4 regions of the Hafnia sp. CBA7124 genome follow, and region 1 is predicted to be linked to each of the others. Evidence: predicted binding sites of a transcription regulator. Region 1 holds the regulator's gene; each other region holds the start of a gene.
What was found. The regulator LexA, encoded in region 1, represses DNA repair genes until DNA is damaged. The targets are predictions, from matches to a motif close to TNCTGTATGTACATACAGNA.

Region 1 (4,754 bases):
GAGCATAAAAATATTTTCAGCTAGATAATCGATAATATTTAATAAAAAATCTTCGCAAAAAGGCATAAAAGCAGAGAAAAAACAGGGAATAAGCGGAGAATAATTTTTATCAGTTAGAATGTAAGCAAATATTAATAGCGCGCCATTTTAGGGCAATGCGAAAACTATCGGAATTATCACATTGCCCTCATTGCTTAACGCTATAACAACCTAATTTAATTCAACATTATTGACAGGGAACCAAGTTCTCTCCCGCCAATGACGTCGCCAGACAATCCATAATGAAAGTCCGCGCAACGATAAAAATACCGCTAAAGCCAGCCATAAACCGTGATTACCCAGCCAAGGGAGCGTGAACAGTGTTAAACCATACCCCGCAGCGGCAACGGCCATGCTATTGCGCATTTCAGCACCGCGCGTCGCACCGATAAACATGCCATCCAGCAGGTAACACCATACGCCCAGCAGTGGTAAAACAATTTGCCATGGCAGATAGTGTAATGCCAACGATTGTACTTCTGGCAACGAGGTTAATATCTGGATGATTTGTTGGCCAAATACGGCATATAACATGGCAAAAAATACCGCCACAATACCCGCCTGCCGACAGGCAGAATGCCAAATTTTCTGCAGTTTACGACCGTCGCGTGCACCATAGGCCTGCCCTGAATGGGCTTCCACTGCATAAGCAAAACCATCTAGCGCGTAGGCGGTAAACGTCAGCAAATTCATCAGTACCGCATTCACCGCCACCACTTCACTTCCCATTCTGGCACCCAGAATCGTCAGCGATGAAAAGCATAATTGCAGCAACAAAGAACGCAGCATGATATCGCGATTTAACGCCAACAGACGGCGAAGGTTCCCACGCCACGCATTACGGAAATATTCCAGATGCAGACCGCGCAGTTTCATCACGTGCCAAATCAGACCGAGCCCCAATAAAAAGGTCGCATAGTCGGCAATCACCGTGGCACTTGCTGCACCAGGCACCTTCCAGCCCAACCCAACAACAAACCACAGGTCCAGCGTGATGTTAATAACGTTGCCCACAACCAGCAATATAACCGGCGCACGGGCATATTGAACGCCTAACAGCCAGCCAAGAATAACAAGGTTTGCCAGCGTCGCAGGAGCACCAAGCCAGCGAATCTGCATAAATAGACGAGCCTGCTCCAGCACATCCTCATGACCGCCAACAATTCGCAGCACGCCGTTAATCAAAGGCTGCCGCAGCGCAATAATAGCGAACCCTGCCAGCAACGCTAAGAGCATCGGCTGCACCAACGCACGAGCCAGCGCCGTTTTGTCCCCTGCACCGAATGCTTGCGCAGTCAGTCCCGTCGTGCTCATGCGCAAAAACAGCAGCAGCATAAATAAGAATGACGTCGCCATCGCGCCAACGGCTACGCCACCAAGATAAACAGGGCTATCCAAGTGCCCAATCACCGCGGTATCGACTAGCCCTAATAGCGGAACAGAGATATTCGAAAGGATCATCGGTAGTGCGAGGATCCACAGCGCCTTATCGGTTGGTGTAAGCATTTTCATTTTTTTGAATTCATTCCAGATGAGCTATCCGTTATCTCAACACAAAGAGGCTGCAGTCATGAACAAATATGCCGCATAAAAAAGCCCCAATTAAGGGGCTTAATCTATCGGTGTGATGTCAAACACAACAGGCGAAGTTTTAGATCCAGTCGCCGTTGCGAATAACGCCTACCGCTAAACCTTCGATCGTGAAGTTTTGCTCACGCAGGTCAACAACGATAGGCTCGAAGTCGCTGTTTTCTGGCAACAGCTGAACAATATTGCCTTGTTTTTTCAGACGTTTAACCGTCACCTCATCTTCGATACGCGCAACCACAACCTGGCCATTACGCACATCCTGAGTTTTATGCACGGCCAGCAAATCACCGTCTAAAATGCCGATATCGCGCATCGACATGCCGTTAACGCGTAGTAAGAAATCTGCATTTGGCTTAAACAAAGCAGGATCCACTTGATAATGGCCTTCAATATGTTCTTGCGCTAACAGGGGCTCACCGGCTGCCACGCGGCCAATTAAAGGCAGGCCCGTTTCATCTTCCATCAAAAGACGAATACCACGAGAAGCGCCGGAAACGATCTCGATAACGCCCTTACGCTGCAACGCTTTTAAATGTTCTTCTGCCGCATTAGGAGAGCGGAATCCCAAGCGCTGAGCAATTTCAGCGCGGGTTGGCGGCATGCCAGTTTGTTCAATATGGTCACGAATCAGATCGTAGACTTCCTGCTGTCTGGCTGTAAGTGCTTTCATTCCACCACCTGTTTGTTTATACAGTTTTGCTGTGAGTATATACAGGTAGCGACCATTTTGAAACCGTGAAATACATAAAGATTGAGCCGTAGCGCATCTGATCGGCATTAAGCATGTGTTTTTTGTATTTTCAGCCAGCTACCCATCAATAATCAGCCCATTCATCAGCCATTTTTGGCCGTTTCTGGCGCTCTATAGGTTCGCTGTGGGCGGCCAACTTTTCCATACACAATTTCAGCCATAATCAGATGGCGGCCCGCGCAAAACTCTAAGTAGCGCCGTGCCGTTGTTCGGCTTAGCTTAAGCTCTTGTGCAACGGTTTCAGCGGTATGACGCGCATCCGGATCGGCAAATAACTTCTGCACCTTATCTAAGGTCAACGCATCAATGCCAACTGGCAACTCTTCTTTCTGCTCGCCACGTGCATAGGCATTGAACATATCATCAATCTGACGCTGGCTGGCGCTATCGCTGTTAGCAAGCATCCGCTTGCGTACATGGTAGCGCTCAAGCGTTTGCCCCAAGCGCTCGTAGGCAATCGGCTTCACTAAATAGTCGAATACGCCGCACCGCACCGCCTCTGACACCGTATCCATATCACTTGCCGCGGTGGTGAATACCACACCACCAGGGAAACGCGCCTGAGTTAATTCGTGCAATAGCGTGATGCCTTTGCCATCGGGCAAATAGTTATCCAGCAAGATCAAATCGGGTTTGAATCGCTCAATCATCATTCTGGCCTGAGCAAGATTTCCCGCCAACCATACCTGACCACAGCCGTGGAAATGGCGAATAAACTCCGCATGCATCTCTGCGAGCGGAGTCTCGTCTTCAACAATCAGAATCGTTATTGGTTGTGTCATAAGTCTTTTTCACTTTCGGAATAAATACGGAAAATAAAGTTCCACAAGGTTCATTGTCTTCTAACGTAATCACACCACCACAGCGGCCAACGTAGCTGGCAATCAGATACAGTCCGATGCCATGCTCACCGGCGTCTTCTGTTTTGGTGCTTACCCCTTGCTCAAAAATAGCCTCACGTAAAGACTCAGGAACGCCACATCCTTGATCGGCTACTTCCACGATCACATCCTCGCCCTCGTCGCTAAGGTACAGCTCGACGGTTTTATTACCCTGCGAATTCTTCAGGCTAGCATCAAAAGCATTGTCGAGTAGATTACCCACGATAGCCGCAAACTCAGTGCTATCAAGACCCTCAGGCAACTGACGTAGCTGGCTGCCTTCAACCAAATTAAACGTCAGCCCCAGCTCACGAGCGCGCTGCGCTTTGCCAAAAAGCAGCCCTGCAACCTGACGATCGTCAAAAGAACCTCTTAAACTATCAATCAGCTGCTGCTGCGCCTGTGACTCACCTTTTACCATTGCCAACGCACGATCATATTCTTTCATTTGTAACAGTCCGTTGAGCGTCGACATCCAGTTAAGATGCTCATGGCGCAACGTGCGCAGGCTTTCAACATACTGTTTTATCTGCGTGAGCTGGGCGTTAAGCGTGCTAATTTCGTCTTTGCTACGGAAACTAATAATGGCACCCAATAGCTCATCGCCGAAATGTATGGCCGCACGGTTAGCAATGACGCTCAAGCCATTAAACGTGCAAATCACATCCTGCCGCTTTTCTTCAATCTGTTCCGTGAAAAAGCCCGCAGGATCAACAACCTCTTCAATAGGTTTTCCCAGCCATTGTCTTCCCGGCGAGCTTAACCCAAGCATTTTGCGCGCATTTCGGTTGATCGCAGTAATCAAGCCATCGGGATCGACCGCAATAAGTCCCTCATACACGGAGCCAAACAGCGCATCTTGCTGGCGAACCACGCGTGCTATTTGGCGCGGTTCCATTCCTAACATTTGCCGACGAATATGCGAGGCAAACATCCACGATAGCAACATCAAGATAATCAGAATCAGGACAAACACGCCCGCTAAAGGCAGTAAAAAATCTAGCCGCCAGCTATCTATTTTGCTGACCAAATAGCCCAGTGAAACAACGCCAATAATTTTGCCCTGCTCATCAAAAATCGGCGTTTTCGCGCGCATTGCCATACCGATAGAGCCTTTACCGGTAATGAAATAACTTTCTCCACGCTCCAGTGCACCGGGTTTGCTCCACTGCATTGGAAGGCCAATCTTGGCCGGATTAGGATGATATAAGCGGATAGAATTTTTATCCCCGATAACAACATAGTCAAAATCCGAACCGGTACCTAATTTATTGGCGATGATAGCAAGACGTTTGGTATCTCTATTTTTCACCGCCGTGACAACACTATCAATTGAAGCAATGATTTTGGCCTGATTCATAGCCATATCACGGACATGATTACTGAGATAATCTTCAAAAGAGGCGGATAAATATTTCCCCAGCGCGGCAACCAATAATGTTGAGACTAGAAGTAATAAAAGAAATATTCGTAAAGGAAATGCGATGCGGCTA
Region 2 (4,754 bases), 1.2 Mb from region 1:
CAATGCGTCGCAGGTGTATTCCTGAGAATCGCCAAACAGGCGGAATGGGCGGTTCTGCAAATCGACACGCTGGATGTGGTCAAAAATAATCTCGGTGTTAAATTTGGCCGCGTGCTCGTGCATACGTTCCATCAGCAGAGGACCGGTGAGCCCTTCGGGATCGCCTGGCCAGTTTTCGACTTCTGTCGTGGTGGTGAGCTGACCGCCTTTTTCAACGCCGGTAATTAATACTGGGTTCAAGTTAGCGCGTGCCGCGTAGACCGCCGCTGTATATCCTGCAGGGCCTGAGCCCAAGATCAGGAGTTTGCTGTGTTTGACTGTGCCCATGAATTCCTCTTTTCCAATTTTACCGGACAATAACTCGATTGTAGGGAAGTTAGCGCCTGAAAAAAAGCGTGCAAAAAAAATGTTATCAATTTGTTTGATAGTGGCTAGCTATCGATTAGTAAAAATCATGGCAGCAGATAATTTTTTTTAAACCTATTCCGATAACATTCTTGCCGAGAAAGCCCCCTAATAGCGCTTCTTAGCGACGCTTATTCGTCTGTTTTGACGGTTTATTTTGTTGTCGCCTCGAAAGTCTTCTTTAGAATAGTTGGCATGTTCGTCTGATTTTGCTTCTTTTGCTTTGACAATCGCCTGTGCATTTGCGAAAACATGGATGTAGGGAAGAACTTGTCTTTGGTTTTTGTGGCTTGAAAGGCATTTAGCAGAATTTTTATCTGCTTGAAGGCAACAAATAGCCTATTGAACTAAAACAGCGCTTTCTTCTCCTGATGTAAGAAATACCGCGTATACGAAAAGAAATGTGTAGTGCTTAGATTGGCTTCAATGAGTGGCGTTAGGGATCGTGGTCTTACGATGAACCTCTATGTGCATTGATTTGGAATCAGAGCAAAGCAATTATGCGAGCCCTCGCATGTGAATTAAGTGCAATCTGCGAAAACAGATGGAGTTGAAAGCTAGCTTCGGCGGATTTATCCGGCTGTTTTCGTCATCATAAGCAATGGGAATTGCTGATTGACTGCAGGCATGGGGTTTTCGTTTGGGACAAATCCTTAACAAATTGAACTTGTTGAGGGGATGGCGAGCAGGGAAGGATATAAGAGAGACAATAAGATGGCAGACAATAAAAAGCGCCCCGGTAAAGATCTCGACCGTATCGACCGTAACATCCTGAATGAGTTGCAGAAGGATGGACGAATTTCGAACGTTGAGCTTTCAAAGCGAGTTGGCTTATCACCAACTCCATGTTTAGAACGTGTGCGTCGCCTTGAGCGTCAGGGTTTTATTCAAGGTTACACTGCGTTATTGAACCCGCACTATCTGGATGCATCCTTACTGGTATTTGTAGAAATTACCTTGAATCGTGGAGCGCCAGATGTGTTTGAACAGTTCAATACGGCTGTTCAGAAACTGGAAGAAATTCAGGAGTGTCATTTAGTTTCAGGCGATTTCGACTATCTGTTGAAAACGCGTGTGCCTGACATGTCCGCTTATCGTAAATTGCTTGGTGAGACCCTGTTACGCCTGCCTGGCGTTAATGACACCCGTACCTATGTGGTTATGGAAGAAGTCAAACAGAGCAATCGCTTGGTTATCAAAACACGATAACGGTAGCAGGTGCAAAACCTGATTAATTTGGTTACACTCCTGTGTATCTATACAGTTTCAACGCCGAGGGTAGACTCTCTCGGCGTTGTTATTGGTATGAGTTTTACTGAAATATAATATTACGTGGCAATGCGTTGTTCTAAAGCGGCAATAGGCAATAATAGTGCTATGGTGAAAAACAGGAACCTGGAGAGCCTTTCTTGAGCCAGGAATACACAGAAGAGAAGGACGTTACTCTCAAACGAATGAGCAGTGGACGTCGGTTATACGAGGCGTTACTCATCGTAGTAGCGTTGTTTTCTATTTATCTTATGGTTTCGTTGCTGAGTTTTGACCCCTCGGATCCGAGTTGGTCACAAACGGCATGGCACGAGCCTATCAATAATATCGGCGGCGCCGCAGGAGCATGGCTGGCTGATACCTTATTCTTCGTTTTCGGAGTGATGGGTTACGCCATTCCTCCCGTCATTATCGTTCTGTGCTGGTTTGCGTATCGCAAACGCGACGATAGTGGCTATGTTGATTATTTCTCTATTTCGCTCAAGCTTATCGGTATGTTGGCATTGGTGCTGGCATCGTGTGGCTTAGCGTCGCTGAACGTTGACGACCTTTACTATTTCGCCTCAGGCGGCGTGATCGGTAGCCTTCTCGCAAACGGCGTGATTCCTCTGCTGGGTAGCGTGGGCGGAACACTGCTTCTGCTGGGCGTTTGGGCGGTGGGGCTGACGCTGTTTACCGGCTGGTCTTGGCTGACGATTGCTGAAAAAATCGGTGGTGTTCTCCTCGGTGGCATGACGTTTATGAGTAATCGTTCTCGCCGCGATCGAGATGATGAATACGACTATGAAGACGATAGCCGAGAAGTGGTTACTGCCGAGCGTGAACGTTCAAAAGGTGAGGGCGCAGATGATGTATTGCTTAATACCTCCGCCGTGGAAGACGATGACGATATTCTGTTGGCTAAACCAGTAAAACAGCCTGTTGAAGCGCCTGTTGCTGATGTCGATGCTGAAGACGACGATCCTTTATTGGGTAAACTCCGTCCGTTGCACGAAGCTGAGAACTCGCTGAATGATGTGGCTCAGCCTGCAGTTACACCGACGATGGCCCCAACCGCGGCGGTTTCTGCCGTTGGTGCAGCGGTTGCCGCCGCTCAGCCGGTAGCCTCTGCTGCCACTCAGCCTATGACGTTCAGTGCTTCAGAACCCGAGCCTGTGGCGGAAATTAAGCCGAGCATGCCTCCGCTGTATTCCTTTGAAGTCCCTGAAGATAGACCGTCTAACGTGGCCAATCATTCATCTCGTCCAACGCGCTCTGCTTGGGATGATGAAGGCCCACGAATTGGCAGTTTTGAGCCTGAAACGCCTACTTCACAAATCGGGAATGCGTCATCGGGGATGAATTTCTCGGCCTCGCATTTTGATCGCGATGAATCGCCTGCGACGCCATATATTAATCCTGGCCTATCGTCGGATACGGTTCCGTTTGGTGCGGCCTCGCGTAACGATGTTGTTCCTGCAACCGTATCAACGGCTGCAGCCGCGGGCTCAATGTTTATGCCTGCGTTTAGCGCAACCGAAGACAGCAGCTTGCAGGTGAAACAAGGCGTCGGACCTGAACTGCCGCGTCCGAATCCTGTGCGTATCCCAACGCGCCGTGAGTTAGCCTCTTTAGGCATTAAACTTCCTTCACAGCGAATGGCTGAAGAGCAGGCGAAGAAAGAAGCAGAAGCTCTGCGCCAGCAAATGGTAGCCTCTCCAGAGCCGGAGCAGAAAACTGCACAGCCGATGGATGAGGAAAGCCTTGCCCTGCGTCAGGCGTTTGCCGAGCGACAGCAGCAGCGTTATGGTGAGCAACAGTATGCGCATCAGGCAGAAGATGAGCAGGCCGCTGAGATGGCGCGGTTGCAGAGCGAATTTTCTGCTCAGCAACAGCAGCGTTATCAGCCACAACCTGTCGCAGACGACCACGCATCAGCATTAAGCGGCGTGACCGCCTCGCGCAATGACCTGATGGACTTCTCTCCGGCGAAGGCGTTGAGCGAAGCAGCGGCTTCTAACCCTAATGCTTTCAGCTTTACCCCCGTTTCAGACTTAGTGGATGATGGACCTTCTGAGCCGTTATTTACTATTACGCCTGAGCAGGAAGAGAGCGCTGCGCGTGAAGATGATGCGTACGATGTTCCGTTTGGTCGCTACGATGAACCAGAACAGCCAGCGCCTGCGCAGTATGCACCGCGTCAGCAAGATCCTCGCTTTGCACCTGTGCAACAGCAGCCATCTGCGCCGCAAGCACCTCAGCCTCAATATAATCAGCATAATAGCCAGCCAGCACCGAGCGTGCAGCAAACTGCCGCGCCACAGTATGCAGCTCAAACTGCGCCAGTGCAGCAGCCTGTGGCTCAACAACCCGCTGGCCAGCATCCCGCGATGGATGGCTTAATTCACCCATTCTTGATGCGCGGTCATGAGCAGCCGCTGGAAAAACCAACTACGCCGTTGCCAACGTTGGATCTGCTCACAGAGCCTCCTGCTAACTCCGAGCCGGTTGATATGTTTGCGCTAGAGCAGGTAGGAAATCTGGTTGAATCGCGTTTGGCGGATTATCGCGTTAAAGCCGAAGTAGTCGGGATTTCGCCGGGGCCGGTAATCACCCGTTTTGAGTTAGATTTGGCGCCAGGCGTGAAAGCGGCGCGAATTTCTAACCTGTCGCGTGACTTGGCGCGTTCACTGTCTGCGGTTGCCGTGCGCGTGGTAGAAGTTATTCCGGGTAAGCCTTACGTTGGATTGGAGTTGCCAAATAAGCATCGCCAGACGGTTTATCTCAGAGAGGTTTTGGACTGCACCAAGTTCCGTGAAAGCCCTTCCCCACTGACTATCGTGCTGGGCAAAGATATTGCTGGTCAGCCTGTGATTGCCGATCTAGCAAAAATGCCTCATCTGTTGGTGGCAGGTACCACCGGCTCAGGTAAGTCAGTTGGCGTGAACGCCATGATCCTCAGCATGCTGTATAAGGCGACGCCGGATGAAGTTCGCTTCATCATGATTGACCCTAAAATGCTGGAGCTTTCGGTTTACGAAGGGATTCCACATCTGCTGACCGAAGTGGTCACCGACATGAAAGACGCCGCCAATGCGCTA
Region 3 (4,754 bases), 2.1 Mb from region 1:
GAACGTAAAAACGCACTCATCTTCGCTGTTAAAAAAATAAAATGAGCTAATGTGTAGAAAATCCGAGTGTAATAAATTGATTACCAGACATGATTTCAGCAGGCTTGCTCGTAATCGCGAGGGCCGTTATGTAAAAAGGCTACTATAAAGTAGCCTTTTATTCATTTTATTTATTTAAAAACTTCAGCTACCGCTTCAAAGTTTGGGCCATGCTCACGGGCTGCAATAATCACGTAGTATTTCCCACCCTTTTCATCAGCCAGTTTTGATAACCGTTTATGTAGGTCGGAAGGAGAACCCACTTCACCGTTAGTCGCGCCTACAGACACATTTCCAATATACTCATATTTGAAATGATGGGCTTCATCCTTAGAAATCAAATCTGCCGCAGCGGCACTGAATGCCGTCATTGAGAAAGCAAGGGCAGTAGCTAAAATAACTTTTTTCATATAACACTCCATGCTCATTATGAATCCTTACAGTAACATACCATCAACAAATATGAATGATCTACATCAAATTATTCACATTATGTATGTTTTAATGCACGGTGGAGTGCTGCCCAATTGAGCCAATATCAAGGCATTGTGTTGATATTAGCCCCCCCACGGAACAGCGACTTTTCTAATGTGCCATCACAATCGGCAATTCGCTAAACCGTGTGGTATACGCTGGAGACAGCATGTTGCGTTTCATCTGCCAATCCCTTTTTATTCCCTGCCCAGCAAACCACACCTTGCTACGTCCTTTATTATTTATTTCGTCGAGCACTTTCATCAGAGCTTCACTATTAGGCTTAGGGTTAAACTCATCGAACAGATTCAATTGCGAAATGCCGTGATCGTAGAAATCCCCGAGCATAACTCCGCCCTTTTGGTAGCGTTTATCAGGCTTCCAAATGTGATCTAAGCAAATCAATGCGTGTTTAATGATGTCTCGAGTATCATTAGTGGGTATTTCTAACCGAGCCGACGCTAAATTGTTGTAATGCATTTCATGCGCAGCAAATGGCGACGTTTTAATAAAAGTACTCACATGTTTACAAAACTGCCTTTCGCCCCGTAGTTTCTCTGCGGCCCTTTCTGCATAGCTGCAGATAGCTTCCTTCAGATCTTGATATTCTGTAATACGTTCGCCAAAACTACGGCTACATACAATCTGCTGTTTCGCCAATGCAGCATCTTCAATATTTAAGCATGATTCACCACGCAGCTCCCGCACGGTTCTTTCAAGAACGACGGTGTAGTTACGGCGAACATAGGCCAAATCCATCTCAGCCAACTTCAGCGCCGTATCAATACCCTGCGTTCTAAGCGATTTTGATATCTGCCTACCAACGCCCCACACCTCTTCAACAGGCATCAGTGCCATCAACTTGCGTTGCCTAAGCTTGTTAGACAAATCTACAACGCCCGCAGTTTGCGGCCACTGTTTTGCCGCATGGTTAGCCAATTTAGCCAACGTTTTTGTTGGGGCAATACCTATACCCACATCCAGGTGAGTCCCCCGCTTAATTTGTTCACGAACTTCGTGCCCAAACGCTTCAAGGTTATGGCAATGGCTGACGCCACGCAGATCCATAAATGCCTCATCGATGGAATACACTTCAACACGCGGAACCATAGCCTCAAGCAATAACATCACTCTCTGGCTCATATCGCCATAAAGTGAATAATTACTGCTAAAAACATGTACGCCATATTGCTCAAACAGCCTCCGCTGCTTGAAATAAGGTGCCCCCATGGTCACTCCGAGTTGTTTAGCCTCCGCAGAACGCGCAATGACACAACCATCGTTATTTGAAAGAACAACTATTGGCTTACCATGCAAATCGGGGCGAAATACCGCCTCGCAGCTGGCATAAAAACTATTCACATCAACAAGGGCGAACATTAGCGCGCCTCGTTGATCACAAACTTAACGACCCCGAATGTCTCAAGCACTTCGCCCTCACTGAATTCGATCGCTGAATACTCTGGATTTTCGGCAAGCAGCATGATCCTAGGACGGGTTACATAACGCTTTACCGTGAACTCACCGCCGAGGCACGCAATGATAATGTCGTTATGCTTAGGCCTCATGCTTGAATCCACCAGCAGCAGTGAGCCATCAAAGATCCCCGCCCCCGTCATTGAGTCACCAGAAACACGCACAAAATAGGTTGATGCCGGATGAGCAATAAGTAGCTCATTTAAATTGATCGGTTTATCAATGTAGTCAGCCGCGGGACTTGGAAAACCCGCGGGCACGCAGTCTGCGTACAACGGAAGTGGTGCCGAAGGCTCGCTCAAACAAGCAGGATAGAATTTCATAACATTAAACCAATAACTGTATATGCATACAGTATAATGCGTGATTTTAAGAATGAAAAGTGCCTACTCTCCAGATCGGCAGTTCTATACGGGAAAGTTCTGATTTGGAAAGAATTATATTTCTTCGGGCTTAATTTTATTCTTAGCCAGCTTACCTGAAAATATATGGCTATTGAGTCCAAAAGATAATATGAACTCCCTATTCAGGTATCTAGCATACGATCTGCTTAATAACGCAATGTGGTTTAATCAATATTGAGGAACACATTGGTAAATTTGCGAAAAGTAAACCGAGTTATTTTGGAAAATCGCAACATGTTACCAGCAAAATTATTAGGGTGGAAATCATCCAGCTATGAGATTTATTGCCAGGCTTATCGTGAATTTGGCGGGAGTGTATGCAACCATCCTTTAGTATTAAAAATATTGGAAGATAGAGCCCCCAATCAAATTCAGTTTTTTCATAAAGAAGCGAATGGAAAAATCGTTGGTGCATACTTCACTGATAAGTGTGGGGAAATTATCCATCCGCACAAGAAAATCCCAGTTATATTTGAGAATATTATTCTCCCAATCTCACCAGATTTAGGAAGTTTCTATCTACCTGCAAAATCGAAAGAACTCTCTATTAGACATAAAAAACAATTCCTTAACTTCACCTATGGCGTATTAAACCGGCGATCAATATGTCTTGTTAAAGATTCATTTTCTAAGAAAACGAATAAGAAAAGACAATCTGATATGAACAAGTTTCTCAAAAATGGCGGAGAAGTCGTTTCCGCTTCCTCCTTTAGCAGCGAGCAACTCAGTGCAATTTACCTCAAATTATCTGGTATGCGTTGGGGGAGTCAACATAATCACAGCGATATCACAGAACTTGCTGAATTTATAGAGTCAATCCGAACAATGATTTTTGGTAACGTTTTATTCTATAAGGGCGAACCCTGTGCTTACGACTTAATTTATCAGGCAGAATGCAACAACTGGATTTATTTTGACGATCACAATGGTGGGATTGATACAACGATAAAAGATTTTAGTGTCGGGAGCCTTTTGCTTTTCGCTAATATCAGTGAAGCACGTAATCTTTGCCAGCAGAAAAATAAAGAGTTTATTTTTAGCATCGGCAGATCAAACGATAAGTGGGCCTATAAAAAACTATGGTCAAATGAAGTAAAATTAGGGAAATCTATTTTTTAAGCTCACAACTGCCATCCGAATATGATTTTATACTTTGTATAACCATATAAACGCCGGAGTTTCAAATTTACTCCGGCGTATAGTCAGTCAATAACGATCGCTACGCGACATAGCCGAATACCAATAGCACAAATAGCGCATACCCTCCACTGACAATGATTAATGCACGTCCATCAGCAATACCTCGACGAAAAACGTGCCAGAGATAAACAATAGCCAAGGCGGTCACTATTCCAGCGACTAACAACGGACCATCAAACAACCACGGTGTGAAAAATAAGCCTAGCGCGCTGGGAATGGTTGCTTGAATCATCATCGCCCCCGAAATATTAGCCAGAGCTAAACGCTCTTTGCCCTGACGCACCCAAATCAGCGCATTCATTATTTCGGGTAGTTCGGTCGCTACGGGGCTCAGAAATAAAGCGACTAAGTGCGGGGGCCAATGCATGATAGTTCCTATATTCTCAAGCTGGCTGATAAAAATATGAGAAGCTGTCGCGATAACGATCAGTGATAAAACAATTTGCAGCACAATCCAACCCATTGGCGGCTCAATTGCTGAGGGCCGAATTTTGAGCGGTTCAATCATTTCTTCTTCAGGTGCAGTATCGCTATTCCTGATTTCCCGCCAAACATAGAGCGCATAGGCCACGAGAAATAAAACGCCCAACCATGGCTTCAAAGTAAAAACAATCAGGCCTAACGCAACTTTAACAAAAAATACGGCGAGAAATGCAGCCTGATCATGGCTCATACGCGCATAATCGGCCCGGATTTTGGCGCTCTTTCGATTGGAACGCCGATGATGGCAAATCAGCGCTAATCCAACCACAGCATAGGCCAGAGTCGCTAACACCAGTGGCCCCCCCATCGCAGCGCCGACCCCAATATTTTTTTGTTCTGGCGTACTACCAAAGACTACCGCCATAAAGGTCACCGTGCTTTCAGGCAGTGCGGTGCCAAAAGCGGCAAGCACAGAACCAACGGCTGTAGCGCCAATATTTAGCCGCCGCCCGAACCATTCGATCCCATTAACAAAACACTCACAGGCTAAATAAATAGCGATCGCAGAAAGGAAAAAGAAGGTGATTGTTTGATACATAATAATGATGTGGCCGGGCGAGTCGGATCCCAATGGTGCAACAACACGACTCGCCCGGCTGGGAAAGTGTATTGCGACCAAAAGTCTCGCCTGGCTATGCTTTCGCAATGGCTGACCACGCCATGAGGAAATAAACCTCA
Region 4 (4,754 bases), 870 kb from region 1:
CCAATCAGCTTAAGCACTTTGGTGGCATCGGCAGGAACGCGTTCCGCAGGTACCGCGATTTCACGCTTGCCGCTAAGGAACTGGCCGGTCAGAGATTCAGGCACCGCCATAATCTCATCCACGGAGCCTTGAGCAACCACTTCACCACCGTGCACGCCCGCGCCTGGGCCGATATCAATGACGTAATCTGCTGCGCGAATGGCATCTTCATCATGCTCCACCACAATCACGGTGTTACCCAGATTGCGCAGGTGGATCAAGGTTTCCAGAAGTCGTTCGTTGTCGCGCTGATGGAGGCCGATTGAAGGCTCATCCAGTACGTACATCACACCAACCAGACCTGCGCCGATCTGACTCGCCAAGCGAATGCGCTGCGCTTCACCGCCGGACAGTGTTTCGGCAGAGCGAGACAAGCTTAAATAGTTCAGGCCCACGTTAACCAAGAACTTCAGGCGGTCGCCGATTTCCTTCAGGATTTTTTCGGCAATCTGGGCACGCTGGCCCTGTAGTTTAAGATCGCGGAAGAACGTTAGAGCATCGCCAATACTAAGATCTGAAATCACAGGTAGCGTAGTGTTCTCAACGAATACATGACGTGCTTCTTCACGTAAACGGGTGCCGTGGCACGATGCGCATGAACGGTTGCTGATAAATTTTGACAGCTCTTCGCGTACCGCAGAAGATTCCGTTTCTTTGTAGCGACGCTCCATATTGTGCAATACGCCTTCAAACGGATGGTTGCGTACCGTAATGTCGCCGCGGTCATTGATATATTTAAACTCAATCGACTCTTTGCCGGAGCCATACAGCACGGCTTTCTGCGTTTTAGCATCCAAACTACCGAATGGCGCTTCCACATCAAAATGATAATGATCTGCTAACGATTTCAGCATTTGGAAATAGTAGAAGTTACGGCGATCCCAGCCGCGAATTGCGCCGCCGGCCAGTGACAGCTCGGCGTTTTGCACCACGCGATCGGGATCGAAATATTGCTGCACCCCCAAACCATCACAGGTTGGGCAAGCGCCAGCCGGGTTGTTGAACGAGAACAACCGTGGTTCAAGCTCACGCATGCTGTAGCCACAAATTGGGCAGGCAAAGTTAGCGGAAAACAGAAGCTCAGGCGCTTTATCGTCATCCATATCGGCAACAATGGCGCTGCCGCCAGACAGCTCTAGCGCGGTTTCAAAAGATTCCGCCAAGCGTTGAGCCATGTCATCACGCACTTTGAAACGATCGACCACAACTTCAATGCTGTGTTTTTTCTGAAGCTCCAGCTTAGGAGGATCGGAAAGATCGCAGACCTCGCCGTCGATACGGGCGCGGATGTAGCCCTGTGCCGCCAGATTTTCCAGCGTTTTAGTATGCTCACCTTTGCGATCTTTGACGATCGGTGCCAGCAGCATCAGACGTTTGCCTTCTGGCTGCGTCAGTACGTTATCAACCATTTGGCTAACGGTTTGTGCGGCTAAGGGAACATCATGATCCGGGCAGCGTGGCTCACCAACGCGGGCAAACAGCAGACGCAGATAATCATGGATTTCAGTGATTGTCCCCACTGTTGAACGCGGGTTATGCGAAGTAGATTTCTGCTCAATGGAAATTGCCGGAGATAGACCTTCAATGTGGTCAACGTCTGGCTTTTCCATCAAAGAAAGAAACTGACGCGCATAGGCAGACAACGATTCGACATACCGACGCTGACCTTCAGCATACAGCGTATCAAACGCCAGAGAGGACTTGCCTGAGCCTGACAGACCGGTCACAACAATCAGCTTGTCGCGAGGAATGATCAGATTGATATTTTTCAGGTTGTGGGTGCGAGCACCCCGTATTTCTATTTTATCCATTAACGACTTCCCGGATGAAGAACCCATCTCATTAGGCTTACCTACCGCAGTTTGCTGATAAATCGTACACAGCGGGCAACAGCGGAGTACCTATTGGGATAGGCTCTGGATAATCTTAGTACAGCGTTGTGCTCTCGGTCGGTAAAATGGGCTGAGACCAGTAACGGCGCGGTCTGCTGCAATATTTAGCCAGTTTAGGAGTACACAACGATGCTTGAAACGATCAATTATGGCACAATAAAACCTGAATGAATATCCAGTATATAAATGCAAAATTGTTCTATGCTTAAACAATTAAGGAATCCACTTCACAGAAGCGAACAGTGATGCTGTTAGGGCTCTGGCGTGATAGAATTAACGGTTTAGACTACGCGCTATAATTATTTTGAGTGCGTACAAATTTACTTCATCAGGAGAATCGAAATGGCCAGCAGAGGCGTTAACAAAGTGATTCTTGTCGGGAATCTGGGTCAAGATCCAGAAGTCCGTTATATGCCGAATGGTGGTGCTGTAGCCAATATTACTCTGGCCACCTCCGAGACTTGGCGCGACAAGCAAACCGGCGAACAGAAAGAAAAAACCGAATGGCACCGTGTAGTGTTGTTTGGCAAGCTGGCAGAGGTTGCAGGTGAATATCTGCGCAAAGGTTCTCAGGTTTACATCGAAGGTGCTTTGCAGACCCGTAAGTGGACCGATCAGGCTGGCGTTGAAAAATACACCACTGAAATCGTCGTAAACGTTGGCGGCACCATGCAAATGCTGGGTGGACGTCAAGGCGGCGGCGCTCCTATGGGCGGCGGTCAGGCACAAGGGCAGCAGGGCGGTTGGGGTCAGCCTCAGCAGCCACAGGGCAATCAGTTTAGCGGCGGTTCTCAGCCAGCGGCTCGCCCACAGAATGCACCGGCAGCTCAGCCACAAAGCAATGAACCTCCAATGGATTTCGATGACGATATTCCATTCTGATTTCTGTTAAAGAAATCAGCTCATAGCCCTGCATTGCGGGGCTTTTTTTTGAGTGGAAATCGAGATTTAACTCTTTCTCGGGTTTGGTTTTAGGGAGAAGGCAATGATTAGACGTATTTCATGGATTGCTGGCGCAGGCTCATGGCTGCTGCCGCTGGTATTGCTGCTGTGGCAATGGATGGCAGAAGGGCAGCATCAAGCAACGGTATCGCCAGAAGCTTATAATGCATGGAAGATGTCGGTGCTGTTTGCCGATTTTAGCTTTGCCGGTGCTCTGTCTTTGCTGGCGGTGCTGCTGGGGGCGATGGCGCTAGCCAAAACGAAAGAGGACGAGGTTTTGCATCCGGGCAAGCGCATGCTGGAATTACTGATTTTAGCTCTGCCGATGATGTTGTGCCTGTTCCTTATGGGCATGTTGTTGGTTCACGGTTAACACGACCTGCGCATTGGCTATCGTGCCAAATGTGGAATGTGGGCAAGCCCCTGCACAGCTTTAGCGCAAGGGGCTCAGTGCCTACAATGACGTGAGTTCGTATTTTTTGATTTTCCGATACAGCGTTGCGATACCAATGCCAAGTTCGTCTGCGGCCTGTTTTTTATTATTGTGGCGGCTTAGCGCTTCGCGGATCATCTGCCGCTCCATGTCTTCAAGCCCTGTTGCGCCGTGCTCTTCGCACGCTGCCGCGCTTTGATAGGGGACATCTTCTCTATAGCTGCGTATCACCTGCCCATTGACCAAATTCGGAGGCAGCAGCGAGATATCAATCACTTCTCCGCTTGGAACCACGTTAATCAAATATTCCATCAAATTGCTGAGTTCGCGCACGTTGCCCGGCCAGCGGTAAAGCTTGAGCAAAGACATTACTTCTGGCGCCATGCCGGGATAAACAATCCCGATACGTTTGGTATGCAAATTTAAAAAATAATGCACTAGGAGCTCAATATCACCTTGGCGCTCACGCAGCGGTGGTAGCGTCATAGGAATAACGTTCAAGCGATAGTAGAGGTCTTCGCGGAATTTTCCGTCGGCAATGTATTGCTCAAGATTTTGGTTAGTCGCGGAAATAATTCGGATATCTACAGGGATTGGCTTACTGGAACCAATCGGTTGGACCTCACGGGATTCAATCGCACGCAGTAGTTTAGCCTGCAGCGTCAGGGGCATATCTCCGATTTCATCTAAAAAAAGCGTGCCATTGTTAGCCGCCTGAATCAGGCCTATTTTCCCATTCGCCGAAGCACCGGTGAATGCGCCTTTCACATAGCCAAATAATTCACTTTCTAGCAGTTGGTCTGGAATAGCTGCGCAGTTGATGGCAATAAATGGTTTGTTATTACGATCGCTCAGTTGATGTATAGCACGCGCCACCACTTCTTTACCGGTTCCACTTTCACCAACCACGAGAATGCTGGATGGACTGGGGGCAACGCGGGTGATCAGACGCTTTAAAGTACGAATTGGGCGACATTCCCCAACTAAATGTTCAATGCGTGGATCGTCAGGATTAAAATCAACATTCATCGGTGAATGAGATTGATGAAATGCCATTAAAAAAAGCTGGTGGTCTTGAATATCATGCAGCTGACCAATAATAAGTTCCTGTTGTTCATCAAAGGAAATAATATGTTGCAGATGGCCACTGGTATAATTTTGTTGAAAAGTAAGAGGTCTGATATTAAAGGTTTTACCCATAATTTGATCTTGAGACGCATTAAGCTGTTTTAATGCCGTGGGATTAGCAAATTTAGCTCTATTCTCATTATCAATAACCAGTACGCCTTGGTCCATATTCTCAATGAGGCTCATGAGTATTTTATTTATTCCATCGCTACCTCCTTGGTTTTCTAGGAGCTTAGAGACAAAAAGATTGGATATATGGCGGACGTAGTCAGAGAATTCATGAATATTATCTTTTATTCTCTCTTGTTGTTCGGGCGTAA

Region 2: CPY98_RS07400 (DNA translocase FtsK 4TM domain-containing protein) is a predicted target of LexA. The motif match lies at 1,652-1,671, and genes of this name have one in related genera.
Region 3: umuD (translesion error-prone DNA polymerase V autoproteolytic subunit) is a predicted target of LexA. The motif match lies at 2,327-2,346, and genes of this name have one in related genera.
Region 4: uvrA (excinuclease ABC subunit UvrA) is a predicted target of LexA. The motif match lies at 2,093-2,112, and genes of this name have one in related genera.

The regions. Positions count from the first base shown of each region.
Region 1 covers NZ_AP017469.1:381,474-386,227, reverse strand. Annotated here, with positions in the region: gene dinF (MATE family efflux transporter DinF) at 211-1,551, opposite strand; gene lexA (transcriptional repressor LexA) at 1,691-2,299, opposite strand; gene dpiA (two-component response regulator DpiA) at 2,464-3,162, opposite strand; gene dpiB (sensor histidine kinase DpiB) at 3,131-4,754, opposite strand, start outside.
Region 2 covers NZ_AP017469.1:1,593,005-1,597,758, forward strand. Annotated here, with positions in the region: gene trxB (thioredoxin-disulfide reductase) at 1-327, opposite strand, end outside; gene lrp (leucine-responsive transcriptional regulator Lrp) at 1,120-1,614, shown strand; gene CPY98_RS07400 (DNA translocase FtsK 4TM domain-containing protein) at 1,815-4,754, shown strand, end outside.
Region 3 covers NZ_AP017469.1:2,471,033-2,475,786, forward strand. Annotated here, with positions in the region: gene CPY98_RS11440 (DUF1471 domain-containing protein) at 171-449, opposite strand; gene umuC (translesion error-prone DNA polymerase V subunit UmuC) at 625-1,893, opposite strand; gene umuD (translesion error-prone DNA polymerase V autoproteolytic subunit) at 1,893-2,312, opposite strand; gene CPY98_RS11455 (GNAT family N-acetyltransferase) at 2,628-3,512, shown strand; gene CPY98_RS11460 (sodium:calcium antiporter) at 3,613-4,614, opposite strand; yybP-ykoY riboswitch at 4,707-4,754, opposite strand, start outside.
Region 4 covers NZ_AP017469.1:4,094,634-4,099,387, reverse strand. Annotated here, with positions in the region: gene uvrA (excinuclease ABC subunit UvrA) at 1-1,850, opposite strand, end outside; gene CPY98_RS18530 (single-stranded DNA-binding protein) at 2,274-2,813, shown strand; gene CPY98_RS18525 (hypothetical protein) at 2,917-3,246, shown strand; gene CPY98_RS18520 (sigma-54-dependent Fis family transcriptional regulator) at 3,328-4,754, opposite strand, start outside.